Regions from separate parts of the Brevundimonas aurantiaca genome, predicted to be linked through region 2. Evidence: predicted binding sites of a transcription regulator. Region 2 holds the regulator's gene; the other holds the start of a gene.
The links. The regulator HrcA, encoded in region 2, represses chaperone genes, less so after heat shock. The targets are predictions, from matches to a motif close to GTTAGCANTCNNNNNNNNNGANTGCTAAC.

Region 1: groES (co-chaperone GroES) is a predicted target of HrcA. The motif match lies at 2,163-2,191, and genes of this name have one in related genera.

Annotation. Positions count from the first base shown of each region.
Region 1 covers NZ_CAJGVD010000001.1:2,188,978-2,192,385, reverse strand. The annotation lists gene groL (chaperonin GroEL) at 23-1,669, opposite strand; gene groES (co-chaperone GroES) at 1,807-2,094, opposite strand; gene JMT67_RS10760 (hypothetical protein) at 2,370-2,795, shown strand; gene zigA (zinc metallochaperone GTPase ZigA) at 2,846-3,408, opposite strand, start outside.
Region 2 covers NZ_CAJGVD010000001.1:2,309,374-2,312,781, reverse strand. The annotation lists gene JMT67_RS11330 (hypothetical protein) at 1-64, opposite strand, end outside; gene rph (ribonuclease PH) at 126-851, opposite strand; gene hrcA (heat-inducible transcriptional repressor HrcA) at 958-2,010, shown strand; gene grpE (nucleotide exchange factor GrpE) at 2,007-2,639, shown strand; gene JMT67_RS11310 (S8 family peptidase) at 2,769-3,408, opposite strand, start outside.

The DNA.
Region 1 (3,408 bases), 120 kb from region 2:
TTCAGCGTCGGAAGGCTTGGACTTAGAAGTCCATGCCACCCATGCCGCCCATGCCGCCCATGTCAGGAGCGGCGGCGCCGCCCGACTTCTTGGGGGCGTCGGCGACGGCGGCTTCCGTGGTGATCAGGATGCCGGCCACCGAAGCGGCGTCTTGCAGGGCCGTGCGGACGACCTTGGCGGGGTCGATGACGCCCATCTTGACCAGGTCGCCGTACTCTTCCGTCTGGGCGTTGAAGCCGAAGGAGGCGTCGTTGTTCTCCAGCACCTTGCCGACCACGATCGAGCCTTCGACGCCGGCGTTTTCGGCGATCTGACGGATCGGGGCCTGCAGGGCGCGACGGATGATGGCGATGCCGGCGTTCTGGTCGGCGTTGTCGCCCTTGACGTCGGCCAGGATCTTGGAGGCCTTCAACAGGGCGATGCCGCCGCCGGGAACGATGCCTTCGTCAGCCGCAGCGCGGGTGGCGTTCAGGGCGTCGTCGACGCGGTCCTTCTTTTCCTTCACTTCGACTTCGGTCGAGCCGCCGACGCGGAGAACCGCGACGCCGCCGGCCAGCTTGGCCAGACGTTCCTGCAGCTTTTCCTTGTCGTAGTCGGAGGTGGTGTCTTCGATCTGGCGCTTGATCTGGGCCACGCGGGCTTCGATGTCGGCCTTCTCACCCACGCCTTCGACGATGGTGGTGTCGTCCTTGGTGATCGAGACCTTCTTGGCCTTGCCGAGCATGTCGAGCGTGACGCTCTCCAGCTTGATGCCCAGGTCTTCCGAGATGACTTGGCCGCCCGTCAGGATGGCGATGTCTTCCAGCATGGCCTTGCGGCGGTCGCCGAAGCCCGGCGCCTTGACGGCGGCGACGCGCAGGCCGCCGCGCAGCTTGTTGACCACCAGGGTGGCCAGGGCTTCGCCTTCGATGTCCTCGGCGATGATCAGCAGCGGACGGCCCGACTGCACCACGGCTTCCAGGATCGGCAGCATGGCCTGCAGCGAGGTCAGCTTCTTCTCGAACAGCAGGATCAGCGGCTCTTCGAGAACGGCCTCCATCTTGTCGGCGTTGGTGATGAAGTAGGGGCTCAGATAGCCGCGGTCGAACTGCATGCCTTCGACGACGTCGACGGTGGTGTCGGCGGTCTTGGCTTCTTCGACGGTGATCACGCCTTCATTTCCGACCTTGGCCATGGCCTGGGCGATCAGCTCGCCGATTTCGGAGTCGCCGTTGGCCGAAATGGTGCCGACCTGGGCGATTTCCGAGTTGTTGGAGACGGGCTTGGAGTTGGTCTTGACCTCTTCCAGGACCAGGCCGACGGCCTTGTCGATGCCGCGCTTCAGATCCATCGGGTTCATGCCGGCGGCGACGGCCTTCAGGCCCTCTTGCACGATGGCTTGAGCCAGAACGGTCGCGGTGGTGGTGCCGTCGCCCGCCTTGTCGTTCGTCTTCGAAGCGACTTCGCGGATCATCTGGGCGCCCATGTTCTCGAAGGCGTCTTCCAGCTCGATTTCCTTGGCGACCGAGACGCCGTCCTTGGTCGAGCGCGGGGCGCCGAAGGACTTCTGGATCACGACGTTGCGGCCCTTCGGACCCAGGGTCACCTTGACGGCGTTGGCGAGGACGTTGACGCCGCGCAGCATCTTGTCGCGCGCGTCGGTGTTGAACTGTACGATTTTAGCGGCCATGCGGGCAGCTCCTTTTGTGTGAGTGGCGAGTGGTTAGTGGCGAGTGGCGAGGATCTGAGATTGAGGCGACGACGGCGGTTTCGTCCGGAAACCTGCTCGCCACTCGCCACTGATCACTCGCCACTGAGGGCTGAGCCTTAGCTCAGCACTCCAAGCACGTCCGACTCTTTCATGATGATCAGGTCTTCGCCGTCGATCTTCACTTCCGTGCCCGACCACTTGCCGAACAGGATGCGGTCGCCGGCCTTCAGCTCCAGGGCGTTGACCTTGCCCGAGTCGTCGCGGGCGCCGGGGCCGACGGCGACGACTTCGCCTTCCTGGGGCTTTTCCTTGGCGGTGTCGGGGATGATGATCCCGCCCTTGGTCTTGGATTCTTCTTCAACGCGCTTGACCAGCACGCGGTCGCCGAGCGGACGAAACGCCATCGGTTGTCTCCCTTGATCCCCCGAATGGGGCGATTTGAACAATGGGTCAGCCTCTCCGCGACCGCCGTTTTAGCAGCCGACCACGGAGAGTGCTAACGCGAGCGGGAGTTAGTCAGAGGGCGGCGGGGCGTCAAGCGCCGCCGCGTGTGAAACTTCCGCGACGGATGAACGCGCGATGAACCACGGCCTCCGAACCCGTTCAAACGGCGCGCGCTAAAACCACCTCAACGCTCGCGATCCCCGGAAGACGCGAGGCGATTCAGAGGAGACGGACCATGTCCAAGCTGTTGAAAATCACCGCCGCCGTCGTCGCCCCCGCCGCCGCCCTGGCCTTGACCGCCGCCCCGGCTTCGGCCCAGTCGCGTGACCGCGACGACACCGCCCGCAACGCCCTGATCGGCGCCGCCGTCGGCGGACTGGCGGGCGCCGTCTACGGCAATGGCGACGGAACCTATATTGCGGGCGGCGCCTTGGCCGGCGCGGCCCTGGGCGCGGCAGCCTCGTCCAATCGCGGATCGGACTGCGGCTATTACCGCGGCGGCCGCTGCTACCGGAACCAGGGTCACTGGGAGCGCGAACACGGCATCAACAGCCGCGATCCGCGCTGGGAGCAGCGCCGTGATTATCGCGACTGGCGCCGCGACCAGCGCTATGACCGGCGCGACGAGCGCCGCGACTATCGCTACGATCGCCGCTGGTAGACTGCGGACGTGAAATGCAGAAGGGGCGCCTTATCAAGACGCCCCTTTTGTCATGCCGCGTCCCGACGCGGGCCCCAATGCGGGAAGGGATCCTCCAGCCTGGCCCAGCCCTTGGGCCCGCGCTCCATCTCGAACCGGGTCAAGAGGGCGGCGTCGAACATCGAGGTCAGCAGATCGCGGTTCATGTCCTTGCCGATCAGGACGATCTCCTGACGACGGTCGCCATAGGGTTGTCGCCAGACGGCCTCGATCGCCTTCAGCCATTCGGCGTTGTCGTCGGGCCAGCGCTCGCGCGGCGCCGAAGCCCACCACAGTCCGCCCCATTCATGTTCGGTCACGGCCCCGGCCTGGCTCCAGGAACCGACATAGTCCATCCGGCTGGCCAGCCAGAAGAAGCCCTTGGAGCGCCAGACGCCGGGCCATTCGCGCTGCAGCAGGTCGTAGAAGCGTCGGGGATGAAAGGGTCTGCGCGCCCGATAGACGAAGGTTGAGACGCCGTATTCCTCGGTCTCGGGCGTCACCTCGCCGCGCAGGGCCTGGGACCAGCCGGCCGCCTGTTCCGCCCTTTCCATGTCGAACAGGCCCGTGCCGACGACCTGATCCAGGGGCACGG
Region 2 (3,408 bases):
ACTGGCAGGCGGCGACCGCGAGGACGGCCGACAGGGCGAAACAGGCGGACAGGAAAGGGCGCATCGACATCTCCGGGCTGAGGGTCATAGCCACGATGACCCGCCTGTTGAACGCGCGAAACCCCTTAAGAGCGCACCGCCTCCAGCGCCGCCTTCTGCAGGGCGAACAGCTCAGTGCAGCCGGTCTCGGCCAGGGCGAACAGGCGGTCGAATTCGGCGCGGGTGAATCCGCGCTTTTCGCCCGTGGCCTGGATCTCGACGATCTGGCCCGCGCCGGTCAGGACGAAGTTGGAATCGGCCTCGGCCTCGGAATCCTCTTCATAGTCGAGGTCCAGCACCGGAACCCCGTCGCAGACGCCGCAGGAGACGGCGGCCACCTGGTCCAGGATCGGGTCGGACTTCAGCACGCCTTCGTCGCGCAGATAGTTGAGGGCCGAGGCCATGGCGACCCAGGCGCCGGTGATGGCGGCGGTGCGGGTGCCGCCGTCGGCCTGGATCACGTCGCAGTCCAGCACCACCTGACGCTCGCCCAACGCCTTCAGATCGACGACGGCGCGCAAGCTGCGACCGATCAGGCGCTGGATTTCCTGGGTGCGGCCCGTCTGTTTGCCGGCGGCGGCCTCGCGGCGGCCGCGGGTGTGGGTGGCGCGGGGCAGCATGCCGTATTCGGCCGTGACCCAGCCCTGGCCCTTGCCGCGCATCCAGCCGGGGATGGTCTCCTCGACCGAGGCCGTCACCAGAACCTTGGTGTGGCCGAAGCTGATCAGGCACGAGCCTTCGGCGTAGCGATTGACGCCGGTCTCGATGGTCACGGGACGCAGCTGGGCGTCGGTGCGTTGCGAATGGCGCATGAGATGAGTCCTTGGAAGCTGGGGCGGCGGTGATTATCCTGAAAACGTGAGCCTGTATGCCCCCAAAACCCCGCCGTTCGACGGCGGTCCGGCGACGGGCCAGTCTCTGGCGGGGCTGGCCGGGCTGGACGCGCGCGCGCGCGACATCTTCCGGCGCATCGTCGAGAGCTATCTCGAGACGGGCGAACCGGTCGGGTCGCGGACCCTGTCGCTGGGCGGGATCGCCCTGTCGCCGGCCTCGATCCGCAATACGATGCAGGACCTGACCCTGGCGGGCCTTCTGGCCTCGCCCCACGCCTCGGCGGGGCGGATTCCCACCCATGCGGGTCTGCGCCTGTTCGTCGACGGCCTCTTGGAGATCGGCGACCTCACCAAGGAGGAGCGGCGCGAGATCGACGCCCGCCTGGCCGGCCGGGGCCGCAATTTCGAGGCCGCCCTGGACGAGGCGTCCAATCTGTTGTCGGGCCTGGCGGGGGGCGCAGGCGTGGTCTCCAGCCCGGTGCGCGACGCCGGGGTCAAGCATGTGGAGTTCGTCGCCCTGGGCGGGGATCAGGCCCTGGCGGTCATCGTCGCCGACGACGGCACGGTGGAGAATCGGATCATGAGCCTGGCGGCGGGGGTCACCCCCTCGACCCTGACGGAGGCCTCCAACTTCCTGAACGCCCGGCTGCGCGGCCGGCCCTTCGCCGAGGCCAAGCGGGAAATGACCCAGGAGCTGGAGATCGCCCGGCGCGAGCTGGACCAGGCCGCCGCCCGGCTGGTCGAGGACGGCCTGGCCGCCTGGTCCGGCGGGCCGGACCGCGAGCGGGCCCTGATCGTGCGGGGTCGGGCCAATCTGCTGCAGGACGGCGAAGGCCTGGCCGATCTGGAGCGGGTGCGGGTCCTGTTCGACGACCTGGAGCAGAAGGAACAGCTGATCGGCCTGCTGGACGGTGTGGATGCGGCGCAGGGGGTGCGGATTTTCATCGGCGCCGAAACCCGTCTGTTTTCACTTTCGGGTTCCGCCGTGATCGCGGCGCCCTATATGAGCGGCCGACAGCGGGTTCTGGGCGCCATAGGCGTCATAGGACCGGCGCGACTGAACTACGCCCGTGTCATTCCGTTGGTGGACTATACCGCCCGGGTGCTGGGCCGGATGCTGGACGGGAAAGAAACGTGAGCGACAAACCCCAGAACGATGAGCTGAACGGAATGGAAGAGGCGGAACTGAACGCCGAACACGGACTGGACGCCGAGCCGTCGGACAATCTGGCGCCGCTGGACGCCGTGATCGCCGAGCGGGACGAGTGGAAGGACCGCGCCCTGCGCGTCGCCGCCGAGATGGAGAATCTGAAGCGCCGTTCAGAGGCCCAGCAGAACGACGCCCGCGCCTACGCCATCCAGCGCTTCGCCAAGGATCTGCTGGGCGTGGCCGACAATCTTGAGCGCGCCCTGATGGCCGCGCCCAAGGACGCCGAAGGCGCCACGGCCGGTCTGGTGACGGGTCTGGAAATGACGCAGAAGGCCCTGCTGCAGGCGTTCGAGACCAACGGTCTGAAGCGGGTCGCGCCCGAGGCCGGCGAGGCCTTCAATCCCCATCTGCACCAGGCCATGATTGAACAGCCGTCGGACACGGTGCCGGGCGGAGCCGTGGTCCAGACCATGCAGTCCGGTTTCGAACTGTTCGGTCGCACCATCCGCCCGGCCATGGTGGTGGTGGCCGCCAAGGGCTCGGGCGCCCAGCCGTCGAACCCCTATGGCGGCGGCGGCGGCGAACCCCAGACTCACGCCTTCGACGGCAAGGCTTGATCACCGCCCTCCTCTGAGGAGGGTTGGTGCTAGTGAATAGTGCTGGTGGGCGGCAGGTGAGCGAGGCGTTCGGCACGACGTTCAAGGCCGCTCAATTCTCGCTCACTGGCACTAGTCACCAGCACGCCCTCAGAACCGGCGCCGCCAGGCCCCGATCAGGGCGAACTCCGGATCCGCGTCGGCCGTATGGCGCGGTTCGCGGCTGGCCACGGCTTGCAGCGACAGGCTGGAGCCGTCCCGCAGACTGCGTTCGCCGCCCAGGATGAAGTCGATCTGACGCCCGCTGGGCGCGGCCGAGAAGCGGCGACGCGAATAGGTCAGGGGGTCGAAATAGTCGACCGGCACATCCGCCAGCCAGGCCGAAAAGGTTCCGCGCTCGATCCGCAGCGGCTGTGAGACGGTGAAGCTGATCCGGTCGCACAGGGCGGTGCAGCCCGTCAGCAGGGCCAGCCACCAGTTGGAGCTGATCGCCGCCTGGTCCGTCGATAGGAAGCGGCCTTGCGTCTCGGTCGCGCCCAGGCCCGCTTCGCCGAGCAGGGCCAGACCCGGCCGCAGGGTCCAGTCCCCGCCCACGGCATAGAAGCGGGTCCGCGACGGCAGGGCGAAGTCCGAACCGCCCGGGATGAAGGCCCCCAGCGGTCCCAGACGCTCGTCAAGGGCGCCCAGGCTCAGCGACAGGCCGCCGTCGGCGCCGCGCCAGGCCAGGGTGGCGCGGCTGTAGGTGGAGGCGTCTTCTTCGACCCGACGCAGCGGCATGCGGCGGTCGGCC